Regions from separate parts of the Halomonas sp. H33-56 genome, predicted to be linked through region 2. Evidence: predicted binding sites of a transcription regulator. Region 2 holds the regulator's gene; each other region holds the start of a gene.

Region 1 (5,060 bases), 2.7 Mb from region 2:
AGTGCACCAACCTGGTGCAGGGCAGTCTCGCCTGGATCACTGTCCGCACAAGGCCCGCAGATCGCGGGTCAAGGCGGCGCAGGACGAAGGGGGTTGGCGGGAAGCAGGCGGCTGGCGCGCTGTACGTGAATGACGATATCGGCACTGCGTTGACGCACCTCTCCCGACGGGGCCAGCACCACCAGGCCCAGGCGATGCTCGCCACGCTCCAGATTGGTGAGCCACAGTGGGCCGATGCCGGTGACGCTGGTGGCGAGCACACCGTCGACCTCCAGGCCGAGGCGATCCCCCGTCGCCGGAGGCGGGCTGATCGCGGCCAGCACCTTCAATCTTCCCCCGGTCCCCGTGGGCAACACGCTGTCATCCGCCGGGGAGGCGATGGCCAGGACATCGTGGGGCTGGAAGATATCGGCGTCGCTATCCGGGCCTGGTACTGAAGGCGCCGTCGGCCTGGAGGGCGCCGCCACATCCAGCGCAGGGGCGCTGGACAACGGCGGCGGTGCCAGCTCGCGGGCGCCGGCCGAGGGGGTATCGCTGTAGCGCACGATGCCGTCGGGACCGACACTGCGATAGATGGTGCTCGCCGGCACGGTTTCTGCCACCGGCAACGCCAGCCCGGATGCTGCCAGCAAGGCAATGGCCATCAGTGATGGTCGACTCGGCGACGAGGGAGCGCTCTCGCCCCTCTCCCGGCCTGCCCTGCGCGTCCACCGCTGCATCATCGTGATTGCCCTCGCCGACCTTCCCCTGACGAGGATGACGGCAGCCACGACCCGCGCCAAGGGGATCCCTTGCCCAGGCGCAAGGCCCGCGCAAAAAAAATCGGCCCCGCGATCATCGCGGGCCCGACGGAACGCACGAGGCGCTATGCCGATCAGCAGCTGTAGTACATGTCGAACTCGATCGGGTGGGTCGCCATGCGCAGACGCTCGACATCCTCGTTCTTGAGCTCGATGTAAGCGTCGATCATGTCGTCGGTGAAGACGCCACCTTCGGTCAGGAAGCTGCGGTCCTCGTCGAGGGCTGCCAGCGCCTGGTCGAGGCTCTCGGCCACGGTCGGGATGGCCTTGCCTTCTTCCGGCGGCAGGTCATAGAGGTTCTTGTCCATGGCGTCGCCGGGGTGGATCTTGTTCTTGATGCCGTCGATACCGGCCATCAGCATCGCCGCGAAGCACAGGTAGGGGTTGGCGGTCGGGTCGGGGAAACGCGCCTCGACACGCTTGCCCTTCGGGCTTGCGGTGTACGGGATACGGATGGAAGCAGAACGGTTACGGGCGCTGTAGGCCAGCATTACCGGCGCTTCGAAGCCCGGCACCAGACGCTTGTAGGAGTTGGTAGAAGCGTTGGTGAAGGCGTTCAGGGCGCGGGCGTGCTTGATGATACCGCCGATGTAGAACAGTGCCATTTCAGACAGACCGGCGTACTCGTCACCGGCAAACTGGTTCTGGCCGTCCTTCCAGAAAGACTGGTGGACGTGCATGCCGCTGCCGTTGTCGCCGACCAGCGGCTTGGGCATGAAGGTGGCGGTCTTGCCGTAGGCGTGAGCCACATTGTGGATCACGTACTTCATTTCCTGAACTTCGTCGGCCTTCTTGACCAGGGTGTTGAAGGCAACACCGATCTCGTTCTGGCCGGCGTTGGACACCTCGTGGTGGTGCACCTCGACCTTCTGGCCGATGGCCTCGAGGGTGTTGCACATGGCACCGCGCATGTCATGGAAGCTGTCCACCGGCGGAACCGGGAAGTAGCCGCCCTTGACCCGCGGACGGTGACCGAGGTTGCCACCTTCGACGGCGCGGTCGGTGGACCAGGCACCCTCTTCGGAGCTGATCTTGTACATGGCGCCTTCGATATCGGCCTTCCAGTGCACCTCGTCGAAGATGAAGAACTCGGGCTCGGGGCCGAAGAAGGCGGTGTCGCCCAGGCCAGAGGACTGCAGGTAGGCCTCGGCGCGCTTGGCGATGGAGCGCGGATCACGCTCGTAGCCCTGCATGGTGGCCGGCTCGATGATGTCGCAACGCAGGATCAGGGTCGCGTCTTCGGTGAAGGGGTCGAGGAAGCCGGTGCCGTCCTCCGGACGCAGGATCATGTCGGACTCGTTGATGCCCTTCCAGCCGTTGATGGAGGAACCATCGAACATCTGGCCATTCTCGAAGAACTCTTCGTCGACCTCGGCGGCCGGAATGGTGACGTGCTGCTCTTTACCGCGGGTATCGGTGAAGCGCAGGTCAACCCACTTCACATCATGTTCGTTGATCAGGGCGAGGGTCTTGTCTGACATGTGGTCCTCCAGAGTGGAACTTGTCTCGTGACTCGAGCGTTGCGCAACGGCGCCAATCCCATGTCACCGGTTTGAAACGGGGGATGATCCAGGGAACAAAAGGGGTACCGGGATCCTTTGTAGCACGCTCCCGGGACACTGCCCATGGCAACGTGCGCGACACGATGACACTGCCAACCACAATGCAGATTGCGTGCCAGCATTGCACCAGCATCGACCAAAAAAATCCCAACCCATTGTTTCAAATCTTTTTTATCCAAACAGGCCCTTTGCGCCAGCTTAGGGCACAAAGGCCCACCACCTTCAGGATCTGCCGACCAATGCACCACAAAAGTGCAATAAAGACTGCGACGCACCACTTTGGACCTTTGTGACAGGATCTATAAACTCTGCCGGGCCGATCGCGAGGTGTCAGTGGGCGCTGGAACCTTTCGCAACGCAAAGATACACTTTATTACGTTCGACTCCGACCGCCTCCCCTGCCGGCCGGCGTCACCCTCCTCGGAGTGTCGTCGTGAAAATCAGCTTGATCATTGATGCCCGACTTACCGGCAAGGAACTGCCTCGCCGGCTCGCGGAAGCTCGCCAGCAGGTCGCCCTCTTCCAGGGAAGAGGCGAAATCCTCGTCATCGACGATGGCGATATGGCGCCACCACTACTGGGCGAACCGGGCGAACAAGCCGTCGTCGGCTATCGCCAGGTGCGCAGCAGGCCCGCGCCCATGGGGCGGCGCCTCAATCTGGCCGCCTCCCACAGCAACGGACGCATGCTCGGCTTCTGCCTCGGCCCCCTAGACACCCACTGGGTCGAGCGAATGATGGCAGCCGCCTGCGATGATTCGCGCCCGGTGGTGCGTCCTGCTCGTCCCTGTCCGCTATCGCTGCTCAGCCTGCTGCGACGTACACCGACCCGGGCCCTGGGCGTCGAACGCACCTGGTTCGATCGACTGGGAGGCTTCGACCCGTCGCTGGACCTGAGCGCGGTAGAGGACCTCGCCACTCGCCTCAAGGCCTGTCGCGCCAAGATGGTCGTACAGCGCGCCTGAGCGTCAGATCGTCCTTTCTGCCGATTTCGCCTACTTTTTTCGCCTCGCAGGTGCTTGATAGTTCAGCATCTTGAGGATCGATGCCGAGATTGGCGCCAACAAGGCTGGTCGTTGTCATCGCCCAGGCCCTATAATGCTGCCCCACTTTTTCCAGCAGGATCCCGTCGTGATCGAGAATCTTCGCAACATCGCCATCATCGCTCACGTCGACCACGGCAAAACCACCCTGGTCGACAAGCTGTTGAGTCAGTCTGGCACTCTGGACCGCAAGGCCGAGGGTCAGGAGCGCATCATGGACTCCAATGACCAGGAGAAGGAACGCGGTATTACCATCCTGGCGAAGAACACGGCGATCCGCTGGAATTCCCCCGAGGGACAGGACTACCACATCAACATCGTCGACACCCCTGGACACGCCGACTTCGGCGGCGAGGTCGAGCGCGTGATGTCGATGGTGGACTCGGTACTGCTGCTGGTCGACGCCGTCGACGGCCCCATGCCGCAGACCCGCTTCGTCACCCAGAAGGCCTTCGATCAGGGCCTCAAGCCGATCGTGGTGGTCAACAAGATCGATCGCCCCGGCGCACGCCCGGACTGGGTCATCGACCAGATCTTCGATCTGTTCGACAACCTCGGCGCCAGCGACGAGCAGCTCGACTTCCCGATCATCTACTGCTCCGCCCTCAACGGCATCGCCGGTCCCGAGCCTGACCAGCTGTCCGACGACATGACGCCGATGTTCCAGTCCATCGTCGACATCGTCGAGCCGCCCAAGGTGGAACTCGACGGCCCGCTGCAGATGCAGATCTCGGCGCTCGACTACTCCAGCTACGTCGGCGTCATTGGCCTTGGCCGCATCACCCGCGGCGCCATCTCGCCCAACCAGCAGGTGGTGGTCATCAACAAGGAAGGCCAGACCCGCAAGGGCAAGGTCGGCCAGGTCATGACCCACCTGGGTCTCGAGCGGGTACAGACCGAGCAGGCCACCGCCGGGGACATCGTCTGCATCACCGGCATCGACGACCTGGCGATCTCCGACACCATCTGTGATCCGGCCGCCGTCGAGGCACTGCCGGCACTGACCGTCGACGAGCCCACCGTGTCCATGACCTTCCAGGTCAACGACTCACCGTTTGCCGGCAAGGACGGCAAGTTCGTCACCAGCCGCAACATTCGCGATCGTCTCGACCAGGAGCTGATCCACAACGTGGCGCTGCGTGTCGAGCAGGGCGAGTCCCCGGAGAAGTTCATCGTCTCCGGCCGCGGCGAGCTGCACCTGTCGGTGCTGATCGAGAGCATGCGTCGTGAAGGCTTCGAGCTGGCCGTGGGTCGTCCCGAGGTCATCATCCGCGAGATCGACGGTGAGAAGCAGGAGCCCTACGAAGAAGTCATCATCGACTGCGAAGAGCAGCACCAGGGCGCCATCATGGAAGAGCTCGGCTATCGCAAGGGCGAGCTCAAGAACATGAACCCGGACGGCAAGGGCCGGGTCCGCCTGGACTTCATCATCCCGGCGCGCGGCCTGATCGGCTTCCGTGGTCAGTTCCTGACCCTGACCTCCGGTACCGGCATCCTGACCAGCCGCTTCGACCACTACGGCCCGCTCAAGCCCGACGCTTCCATCGAGCGTCGCAACGGCGTGCTGGTGTCGATGGTTCCGGGCAAGGCCCTGGCCTACGCCCTGTACGCCCTGCAGGAGCGCGGCAAGCTGATCATCGACCACGGCACCGAGGT
Region 2 (5,060 bases):
CGCGAGCTGGTCGGCGGGATCGTGGGTCAGTCCTCCAAGCATCACGTGACACAGCGTGGCAGCCTGCTCCTGAATCGCCTTGACCAGCCGTGGATGTCCGTAGCCGTGGATCATGCACCACCAGGAGCAGGTCGCGTCGAGCAATGATTCGCCGCTGTCCAGGGTAAAGCGGGTGCCCTGGCCGCCGACTACCCGGGGGGCAGGGGCCTGGGTCTTGAGATGGGCGTAGGGATGCCACACCGGAGAGGTCATGTCGGCTCCTGAAGGACGCTTGGTGGTAAACTGAGTGACGAGTTAAAAGTTTACCACTGCTGCTGCTACCGTCGCCAACGCCAGCGCTCCCACCCGGAAAACCGGGGTAGAGCGGGGCAGGCGAGGGCACAAGGAGGAGCGGTGCTTCCTTAGGGATGCTGGGCTCAGGGATGCTGGGCGTCGACACGTTCGAGAAAGCGCTCGAACAGGAACGCCTCGTCGTTTTTCAGCGAGCGACTCAGGCAGTCGATGAACTCTCGGCGCGGATAGGTGAAGACCCGCGGCGCCTTGTAGGCATCCAGATCGATGGCGATCACCTCTCCGTCGACGACCAGGAAGTTCTCTGTGTGCAGGCCACGACAGTGGATACGGTCACGGTACAATGCTTCGAGAATGTCCAGGTAGCGGTTCTGCAGTTCCGGAGAGTCGAGGACCAGCTTTTTAAGCGCGATGCCGTGCACGTTGGCGGTGACCAGACGATAGCGCTCTGCCGACAGGATTTTCGGTGTGGCGATACCCAGTCGCTCCAGTCGGCCGGCGACATAGCGAAAATTGTGGCCGGGGTAGCGCCGGATGCCCAGGCGGTAGCGCCAGCGATCGCTGGTCTTGGGCGTGAAGGTCTTGATGAAGGCGTCCTGGTCCGCGTCGTAGTGGACCTCGGTGTACTTGCCGGTCTGGATCAGTTGCATGGCGTCCTTGGCAGGCAGGGGGTGGCGGTCAAAACAAGGAGAGGGAAGACGTCAGGCGTCTTCGTCGAAGCGTGCGTCGAACAGTGCCTCCAGAGCGTCCAGCACCGCGTCCGCGTCCTTGCCTTCGGCCTCCAGGGTCAGTTCCGTTCCGCAGGGGGCGGCCAGCATCAGCAGCGACATGATGTTGGCGGCGTCACCCGAGCGGCTGCCATGGTGGACGGTGACGGTGGCGTCAAAGGGTTGGCAGCAGGTAACCAGGCGAGTCGCGGCGCGTGCATGCAGGCCGCGACGATTGGTCAGGGTCAGGGTGCGTCGGGCCACGCCTAGAGTCCTCCGCTGTCCAGTCGGCGTTGCTGGCCGAGTTCGCGGTGGCGTAGACGGACGCGGGGATGCTGGTCGGCCAGGGCCGAGGCGATTCCCTCGGCCAGGTAGACCGAACGATGCTGTCCTCCGGTGCAGCCCACCGCCACGGTGAGGTAGCTGCGCTGGCTTTGCTGATAGCGCGGTAGCCAGGTGCGCACCCAGGCGAGAATGTCGCGCTTCATGTCGGCGACGTCCTGATAGCGTTCGAGGAAGTCGATGACGCTGGGATCGCAGCCATTGGCATCACGCAGCGATGGTTCCCAGTAGGGGTTGGGCAGACAGCGGGCATCGAACACGATGTCTGCATCCGGCGGCACGCCACGCTTGAAGCCGAAGGACTCCACGGTCAGGCTCAACTGGCCGCTGCGGTGGTCGGCGACCTGTTCGGCGATGCGCGAACGCAGTTCGTGCACCGACATGCGAGAGCTGTCGATGACCAGATCGGCCAGGTCTCGAATACCCGAAAGGGCCTTCTGTTCGGACTCGATGGCTTCCGCCAGGGTCATGTCGCTATCACGGGTCAGCGGGTGACGGCGCCGCGTGTGGGAGTAGCGCTCGAGCAGAATTCGCGCATCACTGGTCAGGTAGACCACCTGGCAGTCGATCGGACTCTGCTTGAGGGACGCCAGCTGGGCGGGGAAGCGTTCCAGCGCCTCAGGCAGGTTGCGGGCGTCGACGCTGACGGCGATACGGCGGGAATGACCGTTTTCCAGCTCGTCCACCAGGGCGCCCAGCAAGGTCGCGGGAAGGTTGTCGATGGCGTAGAACCCCAGGTCCTCCAGGGCCTGAAGGGCCACGGACTTTCCCGAGCCGGAGCGACCACTGATGATCACGAGCTGCATGTCCTGTCTCCTTGGGCAGGCGTCCATTGCTGATGGCCTAGGCAAGGCCGCGATCAGGAGGGAGTGTCGTCCCCTGGCGCCTGTTGGCGGATGGCTTCCTGCAGGCGCTCGTGAAGCTCGCGCTGGGAGCTGGCGTGGCGCAGACGGTGACGTGTGTCGGCGTCGTTCATGACGCCGGCGACCTGGCCGAGCAGGGCAAGATGGGCGTCGTCGGCCTCTTCCGGCACCAGCAGCACGAACACCAGATCGACGGGCTCACCATCGATGGCATCGAAGTCGACAGGTTCCGCGAGTTTGAGGAAGCCGGAGATGGGCGCCTTGCAGTGGGGGTTGCGGGCATGGGGAATGGCGACGCCATTGCCGATGCCGGTACTGCCCAGGCGCTCACGTCCGATCAGCCGACTGAAGACCTCCTGGCTGTCCAGGCTCGGGGTGTTCTGCGCAATGAAGGTGCTGAAAAACTCCAGCACCCTCTTCTTGCTGCCTCCCGGGACATCGAACAATGTGCGCTCGGGAGGGAGAATGGCTTCCAATGTCATGAGAGTCAGCGAATTCCGGCGCCTTGGGCGCGGGCTTGGGATTTTTCCTTGTGCTTGACCAGCTGGCGGTCCAGCTTGTCGGCAAGGGCGTCGATAGCAGCATACATGTCGCCGTCCTGCGCTTCGGCATGCAGGTCGGCACCGGCGGCGTGAAGGGTGCAGGCGGCCAGCTGGCGTTCCTTTTCCACCGAGAGGGTCACCTGGACGTTGGTGATGTTGTCGTAGTGGCGCTCCACACGGGCGAGCTTCTCTTGTACGTAGTCACGCAGGGGATCGGTCAATTCGACGTGGTGGCCGGTGATGTTGACTTGCATGACAGGCTCCTTGCTCTTTCGGGTGGTGGCTTGATTGTAACCCTTTTTCCGATCCTGCAAACCCCCTCGACGCTACGCAGAAAGACGCAGATGTCATGCGAAATTTCAAGTGCTTGCGCTTTCCCGATAACTAGGCTAGCGACGCCGCAGCGCAAGGCCTCAGCGCAGTCGCTTGCGCTCGCTGGAAGACGGAATATTCATGGCTTCCCGGTACTTTGCCACGGTGCGTCTGGCGACATTGACGCCGTCTTCCGCCAGCAATTCCACCAGTTTGCTGTCCGACAGAGGTTTGCGGGCAGGTTCCTTTTGAATCAACGATTTGATCATGGCGCGGATGGCGGTACTGGAATGGGCGTCGCCATCCTGGCCGACCTGGCTCGAGAAAAAATACTTCAACTCGAACACGCCGCGAGGCGTGTGCACGAACTTCTGGGTGGTCACGCGGGAGATGGTGGACTCGTGCATCTCCACCTTGTCTGCGATATCGGCCAGCACCAACGGTTTCATGGCCGCTTCTCCCTGCTCGAGGAAGTCGATCTGACGCACCATGATTTCCCGGCCGACCTTCAGCAAGGTGTCGTTGCGGCTGGACAGACTCTTGATCAGCCAGCGCGCCTCCTGCAGGTGGTCCTTGAGGAACTGGTTGTCCTGGCTCTTGTCCGCGCGCCGAATCAGCGCAGCGTAGTCGGGCTGGATGCGCAGTCGGGGCATTGCATCCGGATTGAGTTCAACGCGCCAGCCCTCTTCGGTGTGGCGTACCACCAGGTCGGGTATGACGTAGTCGTTATCGCTGTCACCGAACTGGCTGCCGGGACGTGGGTCGAGGCTCCGGATCAGCTCGATGACGCTGTCGAGTTGGTCGTCATCGAGTCCTAGTCGGCGCTTCAGCAGACGTCGGTCGCCGCTGGCCAGCGCCTCGAGAAACTGTCTTACCAGTCGTCCGGCCTGGGGCAGCAGGACGGTATCGCGAGGCAGGCTATCCAGTTGCAGCATCAGACATTCGCGCAGGTCGCGGGCGAACACTCCGGTCGGTTCGAACTGTTGCAGCCGAACCAGCACCGCCTCCACCTCGGCGAGGGGAGGGGGGCGACGACCGTCTTGCTCGAGCCCTTGGGCGATGTCATCCAGTGTCTGCTCGAGATAGCCGTCGGCGTTGACCGCGTCGAGCAGGCTCTCGGCGATCAGGCGTTCCTGGTCGCTGACGTCGAGCATCGCCAGTTGCCAGCTCAGGTGGCTGTGCAGTGACTGGGAGCTTGCCTGGCGCTCGAAATCCGGCGCCTCGCCACTGCCGGCGGGGGTGGTGCCCAGGTCCTGGTAGGTGTCGGACCAGTCGCTGTCCACACTGAGTTCCGAGGGAATCTGATCCGCCCAGTCATCTTCCACGGCTTCCCTGGTCTGCTGTTCGCCGAACTCGTCCTCGAGTTCGAGCATGGGGTTGGCCTCCAGCGCCTGATGGACCTCCTGGCGCAGGTCCAGGGTCGAAAGCTGCAGCAGGCCGATCGCCTGTTGCAGTTGCGGGGTCATGGTCAGCTGGGTACCGATGCGCAGCTGCAGTGACGCCTTGAGGGCCATGGGTCGGGATCCACCAGTGTTGTCGAAAGGCTTTACCCTAACGACGAGTCATCAGACATGCAAGCATCTTGCCAAGTTGGTGTTTTTTGACCTGTGGGAGGGAGTGAAAAGGTCGATGTGGAACAACTTGGTAGGGGGGGGGAGGTGGTTCTTTCGAGGGAGGCCCTGTGTGCAAGGTGAGGCCGACCCTTTCGGGGCCGGCGGTTGGATGCTGATGCTGGCAAGTGTTGCGGCCGCTTGATGCGACTGCGGCTGTCGGGCGGCCCTGCGGTCTAGAGGCGGAAGTTCTCGCCCAGGTAGACCTCCTTGACGCGCTGGTTGGCGAGGATGGACTCGGCGCTGCCCTCGGCGATGATCTGGCCGTCGCCGACGATGTAGGCACGATCGCAGATATCGAGGGTCTCGCGCACGTTGTGATCGGTGATCAGGACGCCGATATCGCGGGCCTTGAGTTGACGAATGATGGACTTGATCTCGCCCACCGAGATC
Region 3 (5,060 bases), 500 kb from region 2:
TCCCTGGTTGTCGAGGCCCGACAGGCGCGCATGCTCGTCGAAGATCTCGCTGGGGTGGTCATAGGCGAAGGCCTCGCCGAAGCCCAGGCGCTCGGCCACCCGGCACAGGATCCACCAGTCGTGGCGGGCCTCGCCAGGCGGCGGCAGGAGCCCGCGCTGGCGCGAGATACGCCGTTCGGAGTTGGTGACGGTACCGTCCTTTTCCGACCAGCCGCTGGCCGGCAGCACGATATCGGCGAGTTCCACCAGGTCGGTGTCGGCCATGCACTCCGACACGATCACCAGCGGACAGCGCTCGATGGCGCGGCGTACCCGGTCGGCATCCGGCAGGCTCACCAGAGGGTTGGTGGCCATGATCCACAGCGCCTGGATGTCGCCGCGCTCGACGGCCTGAAACAGTTCGACCGCCTTGTGGCCGGGCTCCCGGGGCAGCGTCGGCACCAGCGCCTCGGTCGACCAGAAGCGGGTCAGCCGTTCGATGGCGCCCGGGGTGTGGTAGTCCATATGGGCGGCCAGCTGGTTGGCCAGTCCGCCGACCTCGCGCCCGCCCATGGCGTTTGGCTGGCCGGTGATGGAAAAGGGACCGGCGCCGGGCAGGCCAATCTTGCCGCCGGCCAGGTGGCAGTTGAGGATGGCCTGGCACTTGTCGGTGCCGCTGGTCGACTGGTTGACCCCCTGGGAGTAAAGCGTGACCACGTGCAGCTGGGTGGCAAACCAGTAGTAGAAGGTCTCGAGGCGCTCGGCGTCGAGATCGCAGGCCGCCGCCACCGCCTCGATGTCCGAGGCCTCGTCCAGGGCGGCGGCAATCGTCTCTTCGGCGCCGTCCACATGGCGCTTCAGATAGACCTCATCGAGCCGTTGGCGACGGGCCATCCAGGCCAGCAGGCCATTGAACAGCAAAGCGTCGCTGCCGGGGCGCAGCCCCAGGTACAGATCGGCGATCTCGCAGCTGTCGGTGACCCGAGGATCGATGACCACGACCCGCATCAGCGGATTGCGGGTCTTGGCCAGACGCAGCCGCTGATACAGCACCGGATGGTTCCAGGCCAGATTGGACCCCACCAGCACCACCAGTTCGGCCTCTTCCAGGTCCTCGTAGTTGCAGGGGACGGCGTCGGCGCCCAGGGTGCGCTTGTAGGCCGCCACCGCCGACGCCATGCACAGCCGCGAGTTGGTATCCAGGTGCGGTGTTCCGAGAAACCCCTTGAACAGCTTGTTGGCGACGTAGTAGTCCTCGGTCAATAGCTGCCCGGACAGGTAGCCGGCGATGGCCTCTGGACCGCTGCCCTCGGCAATCGCTCCGAGACGCTCGGCCACGGCGTCCAGCGCGCTGTCCCAGTCGGCTTCGCGACCGTCCACCCTGGGTCGCGTCAAGCGCCCCTGAACGCCAAGGGTCTCCGCCAGGGCCGAGCCCTTGACGCACAGGCGCCCGAAGTTGGCCGGGTGATCCCGATCGCCCTGGAGGGTGACCGACTCGCCATCGCGACGTAGCTCGATGCCACAGCCGACCCCGCAGTAGGGACAGGTGGTGCCTGTGGCCTCGCCGCCAGCACCGCTGTCGATCTCCGTGCTGTCGCTATCCGTCCGGGTCATCGCGCTCTCCTCTGGGCCATCTTGCTGCCTTGGCATATCGTCGGCATCTCATCGGCAGATCATCGCTCCGCTAGCGGCCGGGCCTTGATCGGTCGGGTCTTGCTGCGGCCCAAACGCACGACGCCCATCCCGTCGAGCGAGGCTCGAGGAGATGGGCGTCGTTGCCGGATGAAATCCCGCGCTGGATTTCGTGTGTGCTAGCGCCCGTTGCAGACGAGTTGTCGGACCGGCCCACCCGCCACCAGCGTCGGGACCCTTCCTGGCTCGGCCTAGTGATCTGGCTCGGCCTAGTGATCGGGCTCGACGTAGTCATCTGGCTCGGCTTAGTGATGCCCATGGCACCAACAACGGCACTAGCTTTGCCAGTAACCAAAGCAAACCCTGTGCCAGAACACCATAATCGCCCCCTGCAGTGTGGAATGCTGGTGCCAGCCAATTGAAGCCACGACGTTTTTTCTGACGTTTGCCCAGGCGATGGTGGCGAGAAGACGTCTGACAGACCCCAGGCTCGCACCACAACGAACGATAGAGGCCACCGTTTACGCACCCTTTCGGTGCGCGAGCGCCTGCCCGGCATATCTGCGGGGGCACGGCGGCGGCTTTGCAGGGGGTTATCTCCCTGACAGAAAACGACAAGATCGAAAATGGAACGCCTTTTGCGCTGACAGGTGCAGAGGCACCCAAGGTGCACCCTTCATCATGTCGACTCGAGCTCTATCGAGCGACAGCATCATCGAGCCACGCCCATGCCCGAACACGACACCTTGAAGGTCCTGCTGGTCGACGACGAGATAGTGCGCGCCGCCATGGTCGAAGAGGCGCTTGCGCTGGACGGACACCAGGTGGTCTGCCGACTGTCAAGCCCGGCCAGCCTCAACGACATGGTGCAGCAGCATCAACCCGACGTGGTCATCATCGACATGGAATCGCCTGACCGGGACACCCTGGAAAGCATGGCGCTGCTGCAGCGGGAAAACCCTCGACCGGTGGTGTTCTTCGCCGACCAGCACGACCCCGAATCGCTCAAGGCGGCGGTGAAGGCCGGCGTCAGCGCCTATGTGGTGGACGGTCTGGCGGCCAACCGCGTCAAGGCGGTCATCGATGTCGCCATCGCCCGCTTCGAAGCCTTTCAGGGAATGCGCCGCGACCTCGACAAGGCACGCAATCAGCTCGCCGACCGCAAGCGCATCGAACAGGCCAAGGGCCTGTTGATGAAGCATCAGAGCTGCGATGAGGAACAGGCCTACCGCATGCTGCGCAAGCTGGCCATGGACCGCGGCCAGCGCATCGCACAGGTCGCCCAGAACGTCATCGACATCCTCAAGCCACTGGAGAAGGGATCATGAGTCCATCGCTGTCTTCTGACGCGGCCAGCACGTCCAGAACTGGCGCGCCGCATCCACCCGAGCTCGCCAGCCTGACCCTGGGATTCGTGCCACTGCTGGATGCTGCGCTGTTGATCATCGCCCGGGAAGGCGGCTTCTTCGCCGCCCAGGGGGTCGAGGTCAGCCTGTCACGCGAGAACGCCTGGTCCACCCTGCGCGACAAGGTCGCCGCCGGCCTGCTTGACGGCGCCCAGATGCTGGCGCCAATGCCGCTGGCCATGAGCCTGGGGCTGTCCCGCGCGCCTTGTGACACCCTGGCCGCCGCGGTGCTGAGCCGCCAGGGCAATACGCTGGTGCTGTCTCGCCGCCTGGCCGATGCGGTCGGCGCTTCGGTCGACAACGGGGAGCCCGGCGCCTTCGGCGCGGCCAGCGAACTGGCCCGACGCTTCAAGGCCTCGCTGAAAGAAGGCACCCGGCCACGCCTGGCCATGGTCTACCCCTACTCCTGCCAGCACCTGTTGCTGCGTGACTGGCTGGCCCGCGGCGACATCGACGTCGACAGCGAGGTCGAACTGGTCGCGCTGCCGCCCCCGCGCATGGTGGACGCCCTGCGCGAAGGCGAGATCGATGGCTTCTGCGTCGGCGAGCCCTGGGGCAGCCTGGCCCAGCATCGTCAGGTGGGTCGAGTGGTGGCCAGCGGTGCAGAACTGATGCCGGCGCATCCCGAGAAGGTGCTGGGGGTGACGGCCTCCTGGGCGCGGCGCTACCCGAATACCCTGTCCGCGCTGCTGCGCGCCCTCCAGGCCGCCGCCCTGTGGCTGGACAAGGCGCCTGAGGCCAGACGCCAGACCCTGGCCTGGCTGGCACTGCCCCCCTACCTCGATGAAGCCGTAGGCCATCTCGACGAGCTGCCGCTGGAAGCCGCCCCGGGCTACCCCTGCATCGGTGAGCGACTGCGCCCCCTGACGGCCGACTTCGAGGGGCTGATCCAGCGGTTGTCGCCGCTGCTCGAGGCTCGCGGGCGACAGCTCGACACCGCCACCCTGGAGGAGTGCTACAGCGCTGTGCATTACGACGCCGCCACGCACCAGTACGGTGCCGACACGCCCTGAACCCTGCCTGACCGGTGCTGACGCCCGCCACCAGTGCCTGCACCAACAGGCTGTTTTACCTGCACAAAACGTAAAACAGGCATGAAACTTGGATAGCCTGTAGCAAGTGCCGGCGAATGCCGGCGGCGGTCAACGGCGATCGCACCGACACTAGACAAAGACGTCTCTTCACCCTCCGACGCCGGAGGTGTGAGAGACGTCTTTGGCGTTTTTGGAGCCCATGCGATGCCTTATTCCACTGGTCCTTCTGACTCCAGGCCCCGTTCCTCAGGCCTGCCTGACTCAAGGTCCCGTTCCGAAATGACCCAGGCCGGCTCGTCTTCGCCGACGAGGTCTGACGACGCACGTCTTCCCCACCTGGTGATCGTCGGCAACGGCATGGCCGCGCATCGATTGATCGAGACCCTGGCGGCCCAGAGTGGTGCCCCACGACACATCACCGTGATCGGTGCCGAACCGCACGCGGCCTACAACCGCATTCTGCTGTCGAGCTGGCTGGCCGGCGATGTCGAGCAGGATGGATTGACGCTGACACCGCCGCATGACTCCGCCGTCACTGTCGATCAGCGCCTGGGCGCGCGGGTGGAGCGGATCGATCGTACCCGGCGCCTGGTCGAGTGCGACGACGGCGAGGTGATCCCCTACGACCACCTGGTGCTGGCACTGGGTTCGCGCAGCGCCATGCCACAGATCCCCGGCATCACTCTGACGGGCGTGTCGGGCTTTCGCGATCTGGACGATGCGGCGCGCCTGGCCGACGCAGCAAAGGCTGGCGGCGCGGCGGTGGTGGTCGGTGGTGGCCTGCTGGGCCTGGAGGCCGCCGCCGGCCTCGCCGCCAGAGGCATGCAGGTATGCGTGCTGCAACGCTCACCGCGCCTGATGAACCGGCAGCTGGACGCCACCGCCAGCACCATGCTGGCAAGCGAAATCGAAGGCCGCGGCATCCATCTGAAGACCGGGGCGCGGTTGGCCGCGATCGTCGGCGATGAAAACGGCCAGGTGGTCGGTGTGCGCCTGGAAGACGACGAGC
Region 4 (5,060 bases), 1.0 Mb from region 2:
TTGAGGGTGTCGGTGTGGATCGCGATCTGAACGTCGTAGCGCTCGGCCACGCTCAGGCAGGTATCGATGGAGGCCGGGGTGGTACCCCAGTCCTCGTGCAGCTTGAGCCCCATGGCGCCCGCTTCGATCTGGGCCTCCAGCGCCTCAGGCAGGCTGGCGTTGCCCTTGCCGAGCAGACCGATGTTCATCGGCAGGCTGTCGCAGGCCTTGAGCATCTGATGGATGTGCCAGGCCCCCGGCGTGCAGGTGGTGGCGTTCGATCCGGTGGCAGGCCCGGTACCGCCCCCCAGCATGGTGGTGATGCCGCTGGCCAGGGCCTCGTCCACCAGCTGCGGACAGATGAAGTGCACGTGGGCGTCGATGGCGCCGGCGGTGAGGATCTTGCCCTCGCCGGCGATGACCTCGGTGCCGGGTCCGATCACGATGGTGACGTCCGGCTGGGTGTCTGGATTGCCGGCCTTGCCGATGGCGGCGATGCGACCCGCCTGAAGGCCCACGTCGGCCTTGACGATGCCCCACCAGTCAAGGATCAGGGCATTGGTGATGACGGTGTCCATCACCGTCTGGTCGAGACGCTGGCTCTGCCCCATACCGTCACGAATGACCTTGCCACCACCAAACTTGACCTCGTCGCCGTAGTGGGTGGCGTCCTTCTCTACCTCGATCCACAGCTCGGTGTCTCCCAGGCGCACCCGGTCTCCGACGGTGGGGCCATAGATGTCGGCATAAGCCTGACGACTGATCTTCATCGGGCGTCCTCCTGGCCGCTGTCGCCGCTGGGTGCACCGGCATCGTCCAGCGCGCCCATGACTTCACCGCGAAAGCCGTAGATATGACGACGTCCGGCGAAGCTCACCAGGGTGACCTCACGGCTCTGCCCCGGCTCGAAGCGCACCGCGCTGCCGGCGGCCACGTCCAGACGAAAGCCCCGCGCCCTGTCGCGATCGAACGCCAGTGCCGGGTTGGTCTCGGCGAAGTGATAGTGGGATCCGACCTGAATCGGTCGATCTCCGCGATTGGCCACCTCCAGCGTGACCCTGTCGCGACCCTCGCACAGGGCGATGTCACCGTCCTTCAGTTGGTATTCTCCGGGGATCATCCCGCGCCCTCCCTATTGGTATCAGCGTATGAGCCTGTCGCGTCGCCCCCGGATCAAGCCGGGGCCTGGCAGCGTCACGAGATCGGGTTGTGCACCGTTACCAGCTTGGTGCCGTCGGGAAAGGTGGCCTCGACCTGCACCTCGTCGACCATTTCCGCCACCCCTTCCATCACCTCGTCACGCCCCAGTATCTGGCGCCCTCGGCTCATCATCTCGGCCACACTCAGGCCTTCCCGGGCACCCTCCATGATCTCGCAGCTGATCAAGGCCACCGCCTCGGGATAGTTCAGCTTGAGCCCCTTGGCGCGTCGCCGCTCGGCCACCAGGCCAGCGGTAAACAGCAAGAGCTTGTCCTTGTCACGCGGTGTCAGCTCCATCCTTTCATCCTCGATGTTGGTCAGGGTGGCCAGGGGTCGCCTGTCCCGCCCGGCATGACATTCAGGTAAACCAGATGCGTGGCACACAGGCCTCGCGATCCATCAGCATCGGACGCAGCAACGTCCAGGCCGCCTCGCACAGCGACCAGGCCTCGCGCCGCGAGTGACCGAGGTAGCGCAGCAGCAGGACGCCATCACGTACGGTGACGGCCCAGCGCTCGGCTTCACCAGCGCCGGGACTGCCGGCAAGGTCATTCCCTCCCTGCCCCAACCCTTGGCGCAGACGTTCGATCGCCGCGGACTCGTCTTCGAGCCCGACCGCCCACAGGGTTGCCTGGACGCTGCACCCTCGCTGCCCCCAGGCGCCGTGAAAACGACGATGGTCAGGGTCGAGGGGCTGGCGCTCGATCCACAGTGGTCGTCCGTCCCGGGATAACCGGAAGCGCTGTTCGAGGTGGCCGCTGGCAAACGGCAGATCACTGGCCGGCCGGCCCAGCGCCAGCACCTCCCAGCCCAGGCAGCGGGCGCTGCCGGAAAGCTCGATCTCGGTGGCCTGCACCCCTCGCGAGCCGTCGAAGGCGATGGTTTCCTGGGGCAACCACTCGAGCAGCCCGCCCTCCTCGACCACCAGACGAGTGCGCTGGGACCAGGCCACGGCGTTGCGGTCGGCCCGATACAGCTTGTTGGCCGCCGGTGTGGTCAGCAGCGCCCGCGCGCCCGCGCCCACCCGCGCCTGGATATCCAGGATATCGCCGCTGACCAGCCCCCCCGGGGGATGCAGCAGATAGACGTGGCAGGTGCCGTCGCGGCCTTCGGGGTAGAAGGGACGCTGCACCCGCAGGGGGCCGCGATGATCCACCCGATAGAGGCGAGTGGCCTGGCCATCATGGCGAAAGCCGAGATCGAGGCTGGCCTCCCAGCGCCGTCCCGCGTCGAAGCGATGGCCGTGCCGATCGGTCGAATCCTGTGTTGTCTGCGCGCTCATGGCTCTCCCGGGCGGTCCGTCGAGTCGGCGTGGCAAGCGAAAGTAAAAAAGGCCACCACCATTGCCCAATCAAGGTGCAAGCCCCGTACCAGCTTCTCGAATCTCTATTTTTCTACTTAATTTTCAATTTCTTATAGAACAACCAAGGATTGCACCAGAGAAAAGCACGCCTTTGGTCGCGCACAAAAAAAGTGCGCAACCTTACGATTGCGCACCATTGATGTGCAGCGATTCATCCTGATTGACGCGCTACCGCTCAGACGGTCAGGTAGCGCTTCACCACGGCGTCGTCGAGCTCACCGATATCACCGACGGCGACTCTCCGCCCGCGATCGAGGATGGCGAAGTGGTCGGCGAAGCGACGGGCAAAGGGCAGTTTCTGCTCCACCAGCAGCACGGTCAGCCCATCATCGGCGATCAACCGACGGATGACTTCGCCGATCTGGGCGACGATATTGGGCTGGATGCCCTCCCCCGGCTCGTCGAGGATCAACAGCTTCGGCTCGATCACCAGGGCGCGCCCGATCGCCAGCTGCTGCTGCTGACCGCCGGACAGATCGCCGCCACGCCGGTGACGCATCTCCTTGAGTACCGGGAACAGCTCATAGATCCGTTCGGGCACCTGGCGCAGGCCATCACCACGGGCGGCGAGGCCCGTGCGCAGGTTCTCCTCAACCGTCATCAGCGGAAAGATCTGGCGTCCCTGGGGCACATAGCCCACGCCCAGGCGTGAGCGATCCTCGAGGCGACGCTTCTCCAGCGCGACACCGTCGGCGTAGTGAAGCTCACCGCCGGTGATCGGCACCTCGCCCATGATCGCCTTCATCAGGGTGGTCTTGCCGACGCCATTACGACCCAGCACACAGGTACAGGCCGCCCTGGGCACGTCGAGATCGAGATCCCACAGGGTGTGGCTCTCGCCATAGAACTGATTGAGCCCGCGAATGCTCAGCATCGATCCACCTCCTTGCCTGTCTCTCGCGCCCACCGGCCGCAGACCTTCGCCCACAGCGTGGCCAGCCTGCCGCGGGATGCGCCGTCCGCCCAGTACAGCGCTCTTACCGAAGACTGCTGAGGTACTCGCTCCAGTCCGATCATGCCGCCTCCTCGTCGCCACCCAGGTAGACCTCGATCACCCTGGGGTCGCTTGCCACCTTGTCCATACTGCCCTCGGCCAGCACCGAACCCTGATGCAGCACCGTCACCGTGCGGGCGATCGAACGCACAAAGCCCATGTCGTGCTCCACCACCACCACCGAGTGCTTGCCGGCGAGGCTCAACAACAGCTCTGCGGTACGCTCCATCTCCTGCTCGGTCATCCCCGCCACCGGCTCGTCGACCAGCAACAGTCGAGGGCGCTGCATCAACAGCATGCCGATCTCGAGCCACTGCTTCTGTCCGTGGGACAGGATGCCCGCCTGGCGGCGACTGAGCGACGCCAGGCCCACCGTCTCGAGCACCTCCTCGATTCGCGCCAGCACCTCCCCGGTCATGCGCGCCTTGAGCGTCGGCCACAGACTCTTGTCCATGGCCATCGCCAGCTCGAGGTTCTCGAACACCGTCAGCGCCTCGAACACCGTGGGCTTCTGGAACTTGCGCCCGATGCCGAGCCGGGCGATCTCCGGCTCGTTCTTGGTCAACAGGTTGTGGCGGCTGCCGAACCACACGCTGCCCTGATCCGGGCGCGTCTTGCCGGTGATGATGTCCATCATGGTGGTCTTGCCAGCACCGTTGGGGCCGATGATGCAGCGCAGTTCGCCGTCGTCGATGGTCAGGTTGAGATCATTGATGGCCTTGAAGCCGTCGAAGCTCACCGACACGTCCTCGAGATAGAGGATCGGGCCGTGGCGCACGTCGACCGGCGATTGTTCCGGGACCAGGAAGTCGAAGACCCGATCGCGATCGGCCAGGCTCTGAAGAAAGCTCATGGGGTGGCCTCCCTGGGGGTTGCATCCAGCGTGTCGGTTGGCGTGTCGGGTTGCGTGTCGCTGTCATCGTCGCTGCCTTGCTGGCGAGAGCGTGACAAAAGCCCGGCGATGCCCTGGGGCAGCAGCACCGTCACCAGCACGAACAGCGCACCGAGCGCGAACAGCCAGGCCTCCGGCATCACCCCGGTGAACACGCTCTTGGCGTAGTTCACCGCCAGCGCACCGATCACCGCGCCATAGAGGGTGGCACGGCCACCCAGGGCCACCCACACCACCACCTCGATGGAGAACAGCGGCGAGAACTCGCTGGGGTTGATGATGCCAACCTGGGGCACATAGAGGGCGCCGGCGACCCCGGCCAGCATGGCCGAGACGACGAACACGAACAGCTGATAGCGCTCCACCCGGTAGCCGAGAAAGCGGGTGCGGGACTCGGCGTCGCGCACCGCCACGCAGACCCGCCCGAGCTTGCTGACCACGATGGCGCGGCACAGCAGGAAGCCCAGCGCCAGCGCCACGCCGGATGCAATGAACAGCCCCAGTCGTGTGGCGTCGGCGGACAGGTCGAAGCCCAGCAGTTCCTTGAAGTCGGTCAGGCCGTTGTTGCCGCCAAAGCCCATCTCGTTGCGGAAGAACGCCAGCATCAGCGCAAAGGTCAGCGCCTGGGTGAT

Evidence for each region. The regulator sigma-54, encoded in region 2, starts transcription at its own class of promoters, with help from an activator protein. The targets are predictions, from matches to a motif close to TGGCACNNNNNTTGCTNT.
Region 1: glnA (glutamate--ammonia ligase) is a predicted target of sigma-54. The motif match lies at 2,463-2,480, and genes of this name have one in related genera.
Region 3: NFH98_RS05330 (ANTAR domain-containing response regulator) is a predicted target of sigma-54. The motif match lies at 2,239-2,256, and genes of this name have one in related genera.
Region 4: NFH98_RS11580 (urease accessory protein UreD) is a predicted target of sigma-54. The motif match lies at 2,535-2,552, and genes of this name have one in related genera.

The regions. Positions count from the first base shown of each region.
Region 1 covers NZ_JAMSHP010000001.1:4,356,789-4,361,848, forward strand. Annotated here, with positions in the region: gene NFH98_RS18695 (DUF4124 domain-containing protein) at 69-644, opposite strand; gene glnA (glutamate--ammonia ligase) at 875-2,281, opposite strand; gene NFH98_RS18705 (glycosyltransferase family 2 protein) at 2,796-3,326, shown strand; gene typA (translational GTPase TypA) at 3,493-5,060, shown strand, end outside.
Region 2 covers NZ_JAMSHP010000001.1:1,691,494-1,696,553, forward strand. Annotated here, with positions in the region: gene bioA (adenosylmethionine--8-amino-7-oxononanoate transaminase) at 1-252, opposite strand, end outside; gene NFH98_RS07330 (BUD32 family EKC/KEOPS complex subunit) at 417-941, opposite strand; gene NFH98_RS07335 (HPr family phosphocarrier protein) at 993-1,262, opposite strand; gene rapZ (RNase adapter RapZ) at 1,265-2,146, opposite strand; gene ptsN (PTS IIA-like nitrogen regulatory protein PtsN) at 2,200-2,685, opposite strand; gene hpf (ribosome hibernation-promoting factor, HPF/YfiA family) at 2,691-2,999, opposite strand; gene NFH98_RS07355 (RNA polymerase factor sigma-54) at 3,159-4,571, opposite strand; gene lptB (LPS export ABC transporter ATP-binding protein) at 4,844-5,060, opposite strand, start outside.
Region 3 covers NZ_JAMSHP010000001.1:1,186,745-1,191,804, reverse strand. Annotated here, with positions in the region: gene NFH98_RS05335 (nitrate reductase) at 1-1,593, opposite strand, end outside; gene NFH98_RS05330 (ANTAR domain-containing response regulator) at 2,340-2,939, shown strand; gene NFH98_RS05325 (CmpA/NrtA family ABC transporter substrate-binding protein) at 2,936-4,030, shown strand; gene NFH98_RS05320 (NAD(P)/FAD-dependent oxidoreductase) at 4,331-5,060, shown strand, end outside.
Region 4 covers NZ_JAMSHP010000001.1:2,695,627-2,700,686, forward strand. Annotated here, with positions in the region: gene ureC (urease subunit alpha) at 1-749, opposite strand, end outside; gene NFH98_RS11570 (urease subunit beta) at 746-1,099, opposite strand; gene ureA (urease subunit gamma) at 1,174-1,476, opposite strand; gene NFH98_RS11580 (urease accessory protein UreD) at 1,538-2,461, opposite strand; gene urtE (urea ABC transporter ATP-binding subunit UrtE) at 2,718-3,416, opposite strand; gene urtD (urea ABC transporter ATP-binding protein UrtD) at 3,556-4,389, opposite strand; gene urtC (urea ABC transporter permease subunit UrtC) at 4,386-5,060, opposite strand, start outside.